DNA from 3 places in the Neptunomonas sp. ABH4_499 genome. Region 3 is predicted to be linked to each of the others. Evidence: predicted binding sites of a transcription regulator. Region 3 holds the regulator's gene; each other region holds the start of a gene.
The links. The regulator LexA, encoded in region 3, represses DNA repair genes until DNA is damaged. The targets are predictions, from matches to a motif close to TACTGTNTANNTANACAGTA.
Positions count from the first base shown of each region.

Region 1: a site for LexA is predicted at 2,458-2,477, ahead of ACXAF9_RS17150 (amine dehydrogenase large subunit). Genes of this name have one in related genera too.
Region 2: a site for LexA is predicted at 2,085-2,104, ahead of recN (DNA repair protein RecN). Genes of this name have one in related genera too.

Region 1 covers NZ_JBSWXK010000024.1:21,584-26,908, reverse strand. The annotation lists gene ACXAF9_RS17170 (hypothetical protein) at 1-132, opposite strand, end outside; gene ACXAF9_RS17165 (hypothetical protein) at 258-815, opposite strand; gene ACXAF9_RS17160 (hypothetical protein) at 816-1,718, opposite strand; gene ACXAF9_RS17155 (RidA family protein) at 1,905-2,255, shown strand; gene ACXAF9_RS17150 (amine dehydrogenase large subunit) at 2,534-3,694, shown strand; gene ACXAF9_RS17145 (MauE/DoxX family redox-associated membrane protein) at 3,691-4,230, shown strand; gene mauD (methylamine dehydrogenase accessory protein MauD) at 4,240-4,830, shown strand; gene ACXAF9_RS17135 (methylamine dehydrogenase light chain) at 4,846-5,325, shown strand, end outside.
Region 2 covers NZ_JBSWXK010000004.1:259,584-264,908, reverse strand. The annotation lists gene ACXAF9_RS06140 (RnfH family protein) at 1-326, shown strand, start outside; gene recN (DNA repair protein RecN) at 404-2,071, opposite strand; gene grpE (nucleotide exchange factor GrpE) at 2,244-2,822, shown strand; gene dnaK (molecular chaperone DnaK) at 2,942-4,864, shown strand; gene dnaJ (molecular chaperone DnaJ) at 4,975-5,325, shown strand, end outside.
Region 3 covers NZ_JBSWXK010000013.1:17,370-22,694, reverse strand. The annotation lists gene topA (type I DNA topoisomerase) at 1-633, shown strand, start outside; gene ACXAF9_RS13730 (DUF6586 family protein) at 673-1,194, shown strand; gene ACXAF9_RS13725 (hypothetical protein) at 1,205-1,471, shown strand; gene ACXAF9_RS13720 (SulA-like leucine-rich domain-containing protein) at 1,499-2,002, opposite strand; gene lexA (transcriptional repressor LexA) at 2,002-2,628, opposite strand; gene dinG (ATP-dependent DNA helicase DinG) at 2,769-4,886, shown strand; gene rhlB (ATP-dependent RNA helicase RhlB) at 4,894-5,325, shown strand, end outside.

The sequences.
Region 1 (5,325 bases), on a different contig from region 3:
GCCAAGCTGCCAATGCATCTGAACATTAACCGTCAGTCCTGGGATCAGAAGATGCACTTGTGCACGCCGAACAAACAGATAGAAGATGGATTGGCTAACAACGGCCAAAAAGCCAGCAATAATGGCGATCACAAGTGGGGCTCCAGTGGGTGTTGCGCTGATACCATCTGATAAATCCGATGAAAAAGTCGGTGCGACAGTGCGTTGCGTTAAACACTCTTTTTAATGGATTACATGGGCTCTATAACAAAAAAGGGCTAACGCCCTTTTTTTTGTTTCTTCATCGCCTTTCTAGCTTTTAGGTCCGCAAGTTCCTCGTAAGGGTCTCGACCGTGCAATAGCTTATAGCGGATCGCGTTGCTTTTAAGTAACTGATCCACACGGCTGGAGTAAAAGAGCCATCCACTGAGTGCCGCGACCAAAGCCCAGATGAGATACCATACCTCACCCGAAGCACCTGACAACAACGCCTTAACCCCAAGGCCAGCGTGCAGCAGCGCATAAAACCCCGCTGCATACGCAGATAGGTATCGAAACCGCTTCGAAAAACGCAGCATTTTCACAAAGAAAAAGCTTAAGAGCGCGATCTGTAACACAGCGCCGATCATCAACACCTTGACCTGATCGACCGTGATGCCGTTCGGCTGCAAGAAGAACACACCCGCCAACCAAGACACACCCGCACCGATCAACAAGATATGCGCAAACACCACCGTAACGGTGTTCGGGGGAAAAACCAGCCGCAATAAACTGACCTTACCCTGCAATGGAGCGTCGTGATCTTGGCGGGGCTGAGCTTGGTTGGACGGTTTCACTTAAAACTCTTCGTATACGTTAACGGCCAACTGACGTACCACACCGCTGCCCGCACTGCCGGTAAAGGCCAATAAGGCGGCAAAGGAGTCGGTAATTTGGCTGATGGTGGTGCGTTGTAGTCGATCCGCGGCGTAGCGGGTCGGGTAAACGCCTTGGCGTTGCAGCATTTTTCGCATTCGGTTCGAGATGCCCGGACGGTTTTGACGAATGATCTCTTCGGTCAAACGACGACGCTCGTGGCGGTTCAGCCCTTGCAGTACTGTACGCACCGACTGCCCCTCAGAGTTCAGTACCTTAACGTACTTGATCATCTGATACCCAGACACCGCTACACCCGCCAGCGAGATAACATCCAACGCGGTCATGGTGTTGGTGTACCACTCTTCCGAGTCCAACGCATCCAAGGTTGCAGGCGATTGCGCTTCCAAAGTGACACGCACCGCACCGTTCAAACACTGTGCACCGGTGGCCACGGCGGCGCCGTACGCCACATACGTCATTGCAGAGCTACCGCCACCGGTGACGGGTACAGCCGCAGCCGAGGTAATGATCGCCACAATACTGAACACCATGCCCGCGCAAGCCAAGCCGGTGGATACGCTTTCCATCAGCATTTTGGACTCACGTGGGGTTTGTGCAGCGGCGATAAACTGCTGGTCGCTGACCGGCTCAAACGGCTCGCGGATCACGACTTTAATCGGTTTGATTCGGCACACAGGCTGAAATTCGCGCAGCGTTACGATGTTCAAATGCGCATCCACATACACAACACCTGCACCCACCAGCGCAGGGTCTGCATCAATGGCGGCAAACAACTTTTGAGTATCGACAGAGGCGTTTAAACGAGCCTGTAGGGTTTGTTGACCTAACGTTGGCCGATTAAGAAGGGTATTCAAATCCATGATTACATCCTTATATAAGTGCAGGGAGTCATTCCACGTGCGGCCACCATACGCGAGAAGCGAAGGCCCGGCAAACAGATCCGAAAAGATAAGATTGTTGCCAAGCGATAAAATTCCAAAAATTCTTCTAGCCCTTTTTCGATATACTGGTGCTATTCGTTTAAAAACTGATTCTTTGGAGTAAATATGACTATCGAACGTCAAGAGATCGGTCAGCGCATGAGCCGCATCGTTAAACATAACGGCACCATTTACCTGTGTGGCCAAGTGGCAGCTGATGCAAATGCAGGCATCGCTGAACAAACGCAAACCATGCTGGATAAAGTGGAAGCGCTGCTAGAACAAGCCGGCTCCGATAAAGAGCACATCTTATCCGCCACCGTTTACATCCGCGACATGAAAGATTTTGCGGCGATGAATGCGGTATGGGATGCATGGGTGCCAGAAGGTCACGCCCCTGCACGTGCGTGCGTAGAAGCACGTATGGCTCGCCCAGAGCTTCTGGTCGAAGTCTCTGTGATTGCGGCCGAGAAGTAAGCCTTTGGGTCGATCATGATAACCGCGTGATCGACCTCCCCTCCTCATTTTGAGGCATCTTTTTTAATCGCTGCCCTAAAACGCGTCAACGCTCCTCACCCATAAAGACGTCCTACTTTGGATGTGTTTTGACCAAAAGGTTAGTTTTTATTCCACCTTGTCATAATGACTTTTTTTGATAGATCTGTTTGATGTAAACAGCTGTTGTATACCAACACAGTGTTGGTGGCACACATCCTGCGAGGCCGTAAGTCGGATTAACGTAGGAGAGTTAATGCATGACAACACTGAAACGGATGACCCAATGTGCAGTCGGTGCTGCCTTTTTAGGTCTTACTCAATGGTCACTCACCGCCGTCGCTGACGAGTCGTTTAAACCCGAAGTCTTTACCGTTGAAGAAGCGATCCCCAAAGGCCCTAATGTCTTTGTAAATGAGGCCGGATGGGACGCCGCCAGTAAAATCCATGTCTACGGTCAAGATGGATTAACCTACAAAGGCCTGTTGTCGCTGGGCCTCACCTCTCAGATTTTGCTCTCGAAGGACGCCTCCAAGGTGTATGCGTTCTCTGACTACATGAAACGCTACAGCTACGGCCCCGTTGAGAGTGTGTTGCAGATCTTTGATGTGAATACGCTAACGCCTGAAACCGAGATTGTGATTCCCAACCAAGCGGCCAAAGCGATCGGCATGTCTCAGTTGTTAGAAAAGAGCGCGGATGAATCCTTAATTTATATTCAAAACGCCACACCTGCGACCTCTGTCACCATTGCCAATCAGAAAATCGGCGTGGTTCAAGGGATCATCCCAACCCCTGGTTGCTACGGCATTATCCCGTCCACCCGCGGTTATCGCTTTTCCACCTGGTGCGGTACCGGGCAATTTAAGACCTTTACCGTCAATGGCGACCAATACTCGGTCGAAACATCCGACCCGCTGTTCGACAGCGAAAACTCGCCTTTGTACGTCCATAGCCAGCGATTAAAAGATGGCAAATTGCTATTGGTAGGTTTCAACGGGGATTTGGTGATCGCCGATGACAGCGGCCCAACCATGCGCTTTCTAGAGACGATTCCGGTCGCATCCAAAGAGGAAGGCAACTGGGTGCCAGGTGGCTACATGGTCACCGCGTACAACGCCCCGAATGATCTGGTTTATATGATCATGCACAGCGATGCCTACGAAGGTAGCCACAAAGATGGCTCCGAGGAGATCTGGGCCTACAGTCTTAAGAAACGCAAGTTACTGAGCCGCTCGCCAGCAGAGCACTTAGTCGCCATCACCGTGACTCAGGACAAAACACCTAAGGTGTACGGATCCAATGAGGATGAGGAATCCGTCGATGAGTACACCGTTTCGTCCACCAAAGACTTTAGCCTCACCAAAGCGGCTTCCGACGGTAAAGCGGGCTGGACGACCTCTTTATTGGTGGCCAAATGAGCATGATCGCCGATGTGATCGGCTACTTTGCACTGACCGCCTTGGTGTTTACCGTGCTGCTGTTCCTCAAAGCGGCGCTGTTTAAAGGCTTCGACTTTTTGGAGTTCCAAGGTTACGTTGCCGACTACCAGCTACTGCCAGACAGATGGGTGCGCCCAGCGGCCATGGCGATTGTGGTGCTCGAATGCCTAACGGTGCTGACCCTCTTATTTGAGGCGACGCGCATGATCGGCGTCGTGCTCGCGGTCGGTTTATTAACCCTGTACGCCATCTCAATGGGCATCAACCTAAAACGTGGTCGTTCTCAAATCGAGTGTGGCTGTGGCGGTGTGCCTCAGTATCTAAGCCCACGCTTACTGGTGCGCAATGCCGTGTTGATGGTGATCGCCCTTTTGCCCTTAGCTGGGCTGCCTCAGGCGATGAGCGCCAGTGACACCTTACTGCCCCTGTTGGCGGGTCTGTTCATGTTTGCGATGTATGCACTGATTGAGCAGATCAACGCCAATGTGATGGATCTTCAATCTCCCCGTTTATAAGGACTGACTATGACTGCTTTGTACTTTGCTGTGGCTTTCTTGATGATTGCGGTCATCGTGCTGGGCACAGGTTTCTTCATCCTGGCTCGACAAATTGGCGTTCTGTACGAGCGCATCGCACCGATGGGAGCACTCGTGAATGATTCCGGCCCCAAAGTCGGTGATCAATCCCCGACCTTCTCACTGCCAAGCCTCACAGGCGATGCGGTGCAACTGGGCCAAGGGCAACGCCGATCTACCTTGGTGTTTTTCTTATCCCCAACCTGCCCTGTCTGTAAAAAGCTGATTCCTATTTTGCGCTCCGTGCGTGACAGCGAAGAGGCGTGGCTGGACGTTGTGTTGGCCAGTGATGGCGAGGCGGATAAGCACCAACGCTTTATCGAGTACACAGGGTTGACCGACTTCCCTTATCTACTCTCACCAGAGCTTGGCATCGCTTACCGTGTCTCGCGCTTGCCATTTGCGGTGTTACTGGATGATCAAGGCACCATCCGCTCAAAAGGCTTAGTCAATAGCCGCGAGCAGCTGGAAAGCCTGTTCAATGCCCATGAGATGAATGTGCCCTCCATTCAGGGCTACTTGGATGAAGCACACTCATAAGGAAGGAGTTAACGGATGAAACGATTACTGGAATCTTTGATGGGTGCCATCGATAACCGCACCGAACGCATGACCCGTACCGTGGCCCACAAAAATGGACGCCGCAGTTTCCTGACCAAAGCGGGTGTCGCCGTCGCCGGAGGCGGTCTTCTGCCTGTGCTGCCCTTTGACCGCAATTTTGGACAGGCTTTTGCCAATGAAACCGCTGACGCGGCCGACCCCAATGACCCGACCAGCTGCGATTATTGGCGTTACTGCGCGTTGGATGGCGCTTTGTGTAATGACTGTGGCGGCACACTGACCAGCTGCCCACCGGGATCGGAAGCCTCGAAAGTCTCTTGGGTGGGCACCTGTCATAACCCGAATGACGATAAGGATTATCTGGTCTCTTACAACGACTGTTGCGGTAAAGCGATGTGTAATGGCAACGCCTGTTTAACCAGCGAGCGCGAGCGACCGGGTTATCAGATGGGTCTTCACAACGACATCAACTGG
Region 2 (5,325 bases), on a different contig from region 3:
ATGCGTTGCCAACTCAGCAAAGAATCATGGCGTTAAAGGTTCCTGTGGGCACCAATATTTATGATGCTGTTATTCAATCGGGCATTACGAATGTCTTTCCTCAGATCAATCCGGACTCCGACCCCATGGGTATTTTTGGTAAAGGTGTTCGTGACCCAAAAAGCACCGAGCTAAAAGAGGGAGATCGCGTGGAGATCTACCGACCTTTGATTGCCGACCCTAAGGAGGCACGTGCACGTCGCGCTGAAAAAATGAAAGCGCAAAAAGCCGCTGAAGAGAAAGTCGATACAGAAGCGGCCAAAGATCAGGCAAATACGCCCGATTGATTGTGGACAACTCACATACTCAAAAGCCGACATCGTGTCGGCTTTTTTGTGCAAGGCTGTTTTTACGCTGGATAAGATCAGTGGCGCGTCGAGGTCAGCATTTCACGGGCATGATCAATCGAGCGTTGAGTGATATCAATGCCGCCAAGCATTCGTGCCACTTCCTGAACACGGGCTTCTTTATTCAGCTCATTGATCTGAGTATGGGTGGTAATGGCGTCGGCCTTTTTACTCACAAACAGATGTTGATGCCCTTGTGAGGCCACCTGTGGTTGGTGGGTCACACACAGAATTTGCGCGCGCTCGCCCAACATTCTAAGCATGCGGCCAACCACTTCTGCTATGGCGCCGCCGATGCCTACGTCCACCTCATCAAAGATCAGGGTGGGTGTTGTGCTGCTTTGTGCGGTGATCACTTGGATCGCCAAACTGATGCGTGATAGCTCACCACCAGACGCAATTTTTGCCAGAGGGCGTGCAGGTTGCCCTTTGTTGGTGGCGATCAAAAACTCCACTTCTTCTAAGCCGAAAGGCTGCGGTTTATCGCACGCCAGTAAGCTTGCTTGGAACGTCGCGGAGCTCATACCCAATTGATGCAGCTGTTCATCGACTAGGCCGTTCAGTTGGTTGGCGGCTTCTGCCCTTAATTGGGACAGTGCGTTGGCTTTCTCTAGATACGCATCTTTCAGTTTGGCGACTTGTTGAGTCAGTTCTTCGATGGCTTCATCGGAGTGGTTAATCTGATCAAGCTCAGCTTGTAAGTTCTCGTGGAAGGCCGGTATCTCTTCCGGGTTGATGCGATGCTTTCGGGCGACATCAAAAATGGCGGACAGGCGGGCATCGACCTCGTGTAGGCGCTCTGGGTTAAGCTCGGTCCGATCCAGATAATGACGAAGCTCTTGAGAGGCTTCTTGAATTTGGATCTGTGCGGTTGTGATCATCTCGCTGGCTTGGGTGAGCGAAGGGGAAATATCACCCAGTTGAGCTAAGGTGTTCAGAGCTTGGTTTAACAGTTGGTTGCAGTTCTCTTCATCGCCTTCGGACAAAATATGCAGTGCTGTATGACCTTGACGAAGGATCTCTTCTGATTGGCTCAATTCGCGCTGCTCACGCTCTAACTCGTCGATCTCACCATCCATCAGGGCGAGTTGGTCGAGTTCTTCGACTTGATAGGTCAATAGTTGAAGTTTAGCGTGTTGCTCTTCACTGATGTTGGTCAGCTCGGTGAGTCGTTTCTGTTCGCTGTGCCACTCTTTATAGAGCGCCTTTACTTGATCCACATGGGGTTGAGCTTGTGCAAATTGATCCAGCAGAGCGCGATGATGATCACGCTTTAAGAGTCGTTGGTGCTCATGCTGACCGTGAATGGCAAGCAGGTATTCGCCCAATTGCTTCAAAGAGCTAATCGGACAGGCTTGGCCATTGATGTAGCTGCGCGAGCGCCCCTCTTTGGTGATCACGCGGCGGATGATACATTCGTGCTCATGATCAAGGTCGTGCTCGGCCAACCATTCTTTGGCATCGGCTAGATTGTGCAAATCAAAGGTGGCGATGATCTCGGCTCGCTTTGCGCCATAGCGCACGGCGCCAGCCTCTGCGCGGTCGCCCAGTGCGAGACCCAGTGCATCCAGCATGATCGATTTACCTGCACCGGTTTCGCCGCTAATAACGGTCATACCGCGTTTCAGGTCTAAATCCAGTGTTTCTACGATGGCGTAATTCCGAATGGTCAGTTGCGTAAGCATATTCGAACTCGATACCTGTTAATTTGTACAGTATTTATAGTGTATTTTTATCCAGTGTGCAATTAGTGATCAATCGAAAATTAAAAAAATCATAAAAGGGGTTGAAAGGGGGTAGAAAGCCCCCATAAATCGCAGCAGTTAAGTTTTAGAATGATCCTAATCGGAGACTCTCATGGCTGAAGAGCAAACCAAACCGAACGAATCTCAGGTTGAGACCCCAGAAACAGAAGCTCAGGAGCAGGCAACCCAAGCGGATGCGGCCACTGAGCAGCCTGAGGCCGATGTGGCTCAGTTGCAGCAAGCACTTGCCGCAGCACAAGAGGAAGCAGCAACCGCGAAAGATCAAGCATTACGCGCGGTTGCAGATGCTCAGAACGCACGTCGCCGTGCCGAGCAAGATGTCGAAAAAGCACATAAGTTTGGTTCAGAAAAACTGATCAACGAAATGCTGCCGATCATCGACAGTCTGGAGCGTGCGCTGGAAGCGTGCCAATCCGAAGACGAGGGCGTTAAGGCACTTCGCGAAGGTGTCGAAATGACCTACAACATGTTTGTTCAAGGTCTGGCTAAGTTCAATGTTGAGCAGGTAAACCCGAAAGGGGAAGCCTTCAACCCAGAGCTGCACCAAGCAATGACCATGGTGCCGTCACCGGATCAAGAACCAAACACCGTTTTAGATGTAATGCAGAAAGGTTACACCCTGCATGGTCGTTTGATTCGCCCAGCCATGGTGGTGGTTGTTCAAGGTTAAAAAATCCTTTTTTCTCCCTTGAAATCGCATGGTTAACCACCATAAAGAAGTCATCAAAGAATTAACGAATTAAATCCTGCTTATTGATCAGCAGGTCAGAACAACCGGAGTATACAGATATGAGTAAAATCATCGGTATCGACCTAGGAACCACCAACTCTTGTGTTGCGGTTCTGGATGGTGAAAAAACACGTGTAATCGAAAACGCTGAAGGCGATCGTACCACCCCGTCCATCATTGCATTTACAGACGGTGAAACACTGGTTGGTCAGCCTGCTAAGCGTCAAGCGGTTACTAACCCGCACAACACTTTGTTTGCGATCAAGCGTTTGATCGGTCGTCGTTTCAAAGATGACGTTGTACAAAAAGACATCAGCATGGTGCCTTACAAAATCATCGAAGCGGACAACGGTGACGCTTGGGTTGATGTAAATGACAAGAAAATGGCGCCTCCTCAGGTGTCGGCTGAAGTCTTGAAAAAGATGAAGAAAACCGCTGAAGATTACCTGGGTGAGCCAGTGACTGGCGCGGTCATCACAGTGCCTGCGTACTTTAACGATGCGCAGCGTCAAGCAACAAAAGACGCCGGTAAAATTGCAGGTCTGGACGTAAAACGTATCATCAACGAGCCGACGGCGGCGGCGTTGGCGTACGGCATGGATCAATCCAAAGGCGATAAAACCATCGCGGTTTACGACTTGGGTGGCGGTACGTTCGATATCTCGATCATCGAAATCGCGGACGTTGACGGCGAGCACCAGTTTGAAGTGTTGGCAACCAACGGTGACACCTTCTTGGGTGGTGAAGACTTCGACATGCGCCTGATCGAGTACTTGGCGGCTGAGTTCAAGAAAGAGTCTGGTATCGATCTGCACAATGACCCACTGGCATTGCAGCGTCTGAAAGAAGCCGCTGAAAAAGCCAAAGTTGAGCTGTCATCTGCACAACAAACCGATGTGAACCTGCCTTACATCACGGCTGATTCAACCGGTCCTAAGCACTTAAACGTTAAAGTGACACGTGCGAAGCTGGAATCTTTGGTAGAAGAGTTGGTAACTAACTCGATTAACCCATGCCGTCAAGCGTTGCAAGACGCTGGTTTGTCTGCATCAGATATCGATGAAGTGATTCTGGTCGGTGGTCAGACACGTATGCCACTGGTTCAGCAAGTTGTTACTGACTTCTTTGGTAAAGAGCCACGTAAAGACGTAAACCCAGATGAAGCGGTTGCGATCGGTGCGGCGATTCAAGGTGCGGTACTGTCGGGCGACGTGAAAGACGTTCTGTTGCTGGACGTAACGCCTCTGACGCTGGGTATCGAAACGATGGGTGGTGTTGCGACTCCATTAATCGAGAAGAACACAACGATTCCAACTAAAAAGTCTCAGATCTTCTCTACAGCGGATGATAACCAGAATGCGGTAACCATCCACGTTGTACAGGGTGAACGTAAGCAAGCGGCGCAAAACAAATCTCTGGGTCGTTTTGACCTGGCTGATATCCCACCGGCGCCACGCGGTGTGCCTCAGATCGAAGTAACGTTCGACTTGGATGCTAACGGTATCCTGAACGTATCGGCTAAGGACAAAGCGACCGGTAAAGAGCAGTCCATCGTGATCAAGGCCTCTTCAGGCCTAAGCGATGAAGAGATCGAGCAAATGGTACGTGACGCGGAAGCAAACGCTGAAGCGGATAAGCAGTTCGAAGAGCTGACTCAAGCGCGTAACCAAGGCGATGCGATGGTTCACTCGGCTAAGAAAACGCTGAAAGAAGCGGGCGACAAAGCGACGGAAGAAGAGAAAACCTCTATCGAAGCGGCAATCTCTGCTCTGGAAGAAGCTTTGAAAGGCAGCGACAAAGCGGACATCGAAAGCAAAACAGAAGCGCTGACAGAAGCGATCTCTGGTTTGGCTCAGAAGATGTACGCGGAAGCGGCTCAAGAAGGCCAAGCGCAGCCAGAGGCTGAACAAGCCGACGATAACAACGCTAAAGACGACGTTGTCGACGCTGAGTTCGAAGAAGTAAAAGATGACAAGAAGTAAGCTAACCGCTTGCCCTAATCATCTCTAAGTGTGGCAACGCGGGCTCTGGCCCGCGTTGTCGTGTCCGGCTCCCGGCGGGAGCTAACCGCTGAAGCAGATCAGAACCGGATATGTCTAAGAAAGATTTTTACGAAGTTTTAGGCGTTGATCGCAACGCCAGCGATCAGGAAATTAAAAAAGCGTTTCGTCGCCAAGCGATGAAGTTTCACCCTGACCGCAACCCGGACGATAAAGAAGCCGAAGACAAGTTCAAAGAGGTTAACGAAGCCTACGAAGTCTTGTCGGATGCCCAGAAAAAAGCCGCTTATGACCAATACGGTCACGCAGGCGTAGACCCGAACATGGGTGGCGGCGGTGGCGGTTTCCACCAAGGTGGATTCTCGGACATCTTTGGCGATGTGTTTGGTGATATTTTTGGTGGCGGTGGAGGCGGCGGTCGTCGCAGCTCTGTGCAGCGCGGT
Region 3 (5,325 bases):
CGTTGTCCGCTGTGCGACAGCGCCATGGACAGCTACCTGATTGACCAAAACCGTAAGTTGCACATCTGTGGTAACAACCCAGATTGCCCAGGTTTTGAAGTCGAGCAAGGCAGCTATCGCATCAAGGGGTATGATGGCCCTGTGATTGAGTGCGATAAATGCGGTTCGGACATGCAGCTAAAAAATGGCCGATTTGGTAAATATTTTGGCTGTACCAGTGAGTCGTGTAAAAACACTCGTAAGCTCTTGAAAAACGGTGAGCCTGCGCCACCAAAAATGAACCCGGTACCGATGCCGGAACTTGCCTGCGAGAAAGTCGAAGACACTTACATCCTACGTGATGGTGCCAGCGGTCTGTTCCTTGCGGCAAGCCAGTTCCCGAAAAACCGGGAGACGCGTGCGCCGAAAATCATTGAGCTTTTGCCGCACGAAAAAGAGATCGACCCTAAATACGCTTTCTTGTTCAGTGCGCCAACGCATGACAATGAAGGCAACGAGACGATCGTTCGTTACAGCCGTAAAACCAAAGAGCAGTACGTCATGACTGAGGTTGAAGGTAAGGCAACGGGTTGGAAGGCTTTCTTTGAGGGCGGCAAGTGGGCCATTGAAGAGCCCAAAGCCAAGAAGAAGTAACTCGCTTACACCCATTGGCACAGTCAGGCGGAGGGCGCGATGAGCCAAGTATATTTAGTGCGAACTAACCAGAAGGTTAACTTTGCGCGAATTCAGTTAGATATGCTTGAAGATGCGCACGACGAAAATGGCTGGGATAAACACGCCAAGATTGAGGCGTTACACGAAAGCATTCTGTTTTTAATGGCATCGGCACTGGATGCCTACTACAAAGAGATTGCCGAAAAGTATCGCTTTAATCCGGCGGCTGTTAAGGCCTTCGATGACTTAGAACAGATGGTTGAGGCCTCTGTGCAAGAGTCGCCAGAGGTTCAAGAGATTCGCCAGCTACTCTCGATTCGGGGCAGTTGGTTGAATCGTTTGATGTCCGCTTATCAGGCTTGTTGGCGTGCAGCCGATGGGGTTGTTGAGCCAAAGTCGATGAGTGTTTCAGAGATACACGTGGTGCAAATCAACCCAGATCATAAGCAAGATAAAGACTTGCTGATCGAGCTGAAAGGTTGGTTAAACGAGATACGACGTTTGCTGGAAGCGCAGCGTTCGTCGTTCCAAGAGTGGTAATGTGTAAACGATGGACGAAGTAGTGTTAGAAATCGTACGTTTGCCATCTGGCGAATATGTTATGCGCCGGTCAGGCGATGAAGAGGCCTTGATGACATTAACAGTGTCGGAAGAGGTCAGTGATAATCTGTTAGAAAAAACCGAAGAGCTCGCCCGAATGATGTTAGTAGCCGGAGCACACATGCTGTCGGACCTAAGTGGTGAGATGCCGCTTGAAGGCGAGCAGGTAGAGCAAGAGATCGATATCGAAACGATTCGCCCATCGGTTATTCACTGACCGAAGGTGCTTGCCGCGGCCGCACTGTCAGTGGGCGGCACGGCAACGAATCAACATCGCATCACTCCCACCGCGTTGAGCCGCATTAACGAGCGCATCGTAACTTTGATTGCTCAGCTCGCCATCCCAATTGATCACCACATTGCAGTTGCCGATTTTAAGGGCCATATTGGCCAAACGCTCGGTACTGAAATGCTCATCAGAACGCAGAATCATCACCTTATTCAAATCGATACCCGCTTCAAGCAGAAGGGCTTTAGGCAATGTTTTAGGTGGATCAATCCAAGTGAGCCAACGGTTAGTATGACTGAGTTTTGCCAGCACAGGCAGGAGGAGATCAAGCTCTTCCAGGGCTAAACTGTGGCTAACAATCTCAGTCACATGACCACCGCTATGATTCTGTTTGGGTTTTACCGCGATTGCGGCGTGTGTTCGTGGTGTTGCAGGGCGAATCCTACCTAAAGTTTCTAGGCCAGCAGGCTGTTCGGATGTCGCCGTATGGGGTAAAAACTCAGGAAAGACCATCTGCATTAGGGTTCACTCCCTTGACGGATAACGCCAACACCTAGACCTTCGATGGTGAACTCGTCGTGTCGAAGATCAACCACAATCGGCGCGAACTCCTCGTTCTCGGCAATCAGCTCAACTTTGTGACCGGTTTTTTGGAAGCGTTTTACCGTGACTTCCTCGCCGATGCGGGCAACGATGATCTGTCCATTACGCGCTTCGCTGGTTTGGTGAACGGCCAGAAGGTCACCATCCATGATGCCGATGTTCTTCATGCTGGTGCCGTGGACACGCAAAAGATAGTTGGCAGGCGGATGAAAGAAGTTGGCTGAAATCGTGCAGTGCTCTTCGATGTGTTCCTGAGCCAGCACAGGGTTACCTGCAGCCACGCGGCCAATCAAAGGTAAACCTTCGGGTTCTGCTTCGTTTTTCGCTTCTTCCAAATCGGGAATGCGAATGCCGCGCGAGGTGCCGGGGATCATTTCGATCGCACCTTTGCGGGCCAAAGCTTTAAGGTGCTCTTCAGCTGCATTGGCCGATTTAAAACCCAAGGTACGCGCAATATCTGCACGGGTGGGCGGATAGCCGGTTTCAAGAATGTGATCTCGAACGCAGGCGAGAACTTCCGTTTGACGCTGTGTCAGTTTCATACGCTTACCCCTGTAAGGTGACTGTTTTTATATACAGTACATGTGATTATATACAGGAGCGTCGCGCTGTAAAGAGATTTTCTGTTTAAATATCCAGTATCTTGGTATGATCCCCGCCCGAACAACTAAGAGGCCACTTTGTGCTCAGCGACGCGTTAAAAAAATCGATCCAAGAAGCCTATCGACAGTTCTTAAGTCTGCATGATTTAAAGCCGCGATATGGGCAAAAGATGATGATCGCTCAAATCGCCCGAACCCTCGGTAATATCGAGGTGAACGAAAAAGGTGAGCGAAAAGGGCAGGATCACATCTGTTTGATCGAAGCGGGCACAGGCACCGGTAAAACCATGGCGTATCTGATTGGCGCGATTCCGATCGCCAAAAGCCAAGGTAAAACGCTGGTCATCTCGACAGCAACGGTTGCTCTTCAGGAGCAGCTTCTGCATAAAGACCTCCCTGAAGCTTCGCGCTTAATGGAAACGCCGGTCACCTATATGTTGGCCAAAGGCCGTGGTCGTTACTTCTGCATTCAGCACGCTGAAAAGATCTTAGAAGGCCAAGGTCAATTAGGACAAATGGCCCTTTATGAAGATGAATATGAGCATAAGATGGACCCAGCATCGGTGCAGCTCTATTCCGAATTGTTGGATCAATTTGCCTCGGGTCAGTGGGATGGCGACCGTGATAGCTTAAAAGATGAGCTGGATGAGGACCTTTGGCAGCCACTGACCAGTGATCACACCCGCTGCACCAATCGTCGTTGCATGCACTTTAATGTGTGTCCTTTTTTTAAGTCGCGTGATTCGCTGGATAAAGCCGATGTGGTGGTTGCAAACCATGACCTTGTCTTGGCCGACTTATCGCTTGGGGGCGGTGCTATTTTGCCGGACCCAGTTCAATCGGTGTACGTGTTTGATGAGGCACACCACTTATCGGCCAAAACCACAGGGCACTTCGCTTACAACCTGCGTGTAAAAAGTACCGATCGTTGGTTAAAGACGATCACTCGCCAGCTTGATCACCTCATCGATGACTGTGATAGTCAGCCAGTCATGATGCAGTACATTGAAAAAATCGCTCCGGCGGCAAGCGAGATGCATCAGCAGTTAGAGCTTTTAAACTTACAGTTGTCGGCGATGATCTCCCCAGAGGATATCCAAAAGGATCGTTTTCGATTCCCGCAGGGGGTGTTGCCTGAGTCTTTAATGGAGCCCTGCAAAGGCCTTGCCCAAGCGGCGGAGCGATGGAGTCTTAAGGCCGAGCAGATTGTTGATCTCTTAAAAGAAGCGCTGGATGGCGGGATTCCTGAAATCAAACGTGAAGTGGCCGAGCGTTGGTACCCTAAGATGGGTCAGGCGTGGTCGCGTGCGCAGTCCATTTATTGGTTGGCCCGAAGTTACGCCAAGGCCGATGTGCCTGGTGTTGCACCAACTGCGCGATGGATCAACTTGGTTGAGTCCTCCGACGGGCTTGATTATGAATGTCGCAGCAGCCCTGTTTCGGCTGCGGATACCTTGGAAGAACACTTGTGGAAGCCCGCCTTTGGTGTGGTGCTGACCTCGGCAACCTTAACGGCGCTCGGTCGTTTTGATCGCATTAAGGGTGATCTTGGATTGCCCCTTGAAACGGTGTCAGAACAACTGCCAAGTCCGTTCGATTATGCCCGTTGTGGTGTCCTAAAAGTGCCAAAAATGCACTCGGACCCTGGTAAACCGGATGAGCATTCGGATGAAGTAGCGACTTTTTTGAAGCAGGCACTCGGTAAAGCGACGGCAACACTGGTATTATTCAGCTCTTGGCGGCAGATGTTATCAATTAAAGATCAATTGAGTGGTACACTGTCCGACCGATTGCTGGTGCAAGGTGATTTAACCAAAAATGAGATCATCAAAAAGCACAAAGAGCGAATCGATCAAGGTAAAGCCAGCATCATCTGGGGCTTAGCCTCATTTGCAGAAGGTGTGGATTTACCCGGTGATTACTTAAAACAAGTCATCATCACCAAACTGCCATTTGGCGTCCCGGATGATCCGGTGGATGCGACCATGGCGGAATGGATAGAAGCCAAAGGCGGGAACGCCTTTATGGAATGGACCGTCCCCGAGGCTTCCATTCGACTGACTCAGGCTGTTGGGCGTTTATTGCGTAGCGAACAAGATGCCGGAGAGGTCATTTTATTGGACCGTCGCGTCGTGACCCGACGTTACGGCCGACAACTTTTGGATGCGCTGCCTCCATTTAGAAGAGACATCGAGTAGAGCGAGAATGACATTGGAAACCACGTCAAACGAAGTTCAGAAGTCCGCTGAGCAGAACGATCAGCCAAAGAAGCCACGTAATGATAAGCGTCGTACTTCTTCGCGTAATCGTAAGCCGAAAAAAGACAATCGCTGGACACCTGCACAATACGTTGTAGCCAAGGCCGAAGGTAAGAAACGCTTTCTGGATTTTGATCTGCCCGATGTTGTCCTTCACGGCATTCAAGATTTGGGCTTCGAATACTGCACCCCGATTCAGGCCGAAACGATCGTGCCTGCGTTAGCGGGTAAAGACATCATTGGTAAAGCACAAACCGGTACCGGTAAAACCGCTGCTTTCTTGGTGGGTTTGATCACCGATTTGGTGGATTACTCCCTTGAGACGGACCTTCGTAAAGGCGAGCCTCGTGCACTTATCATTGCACCAACGCGAGAGCTT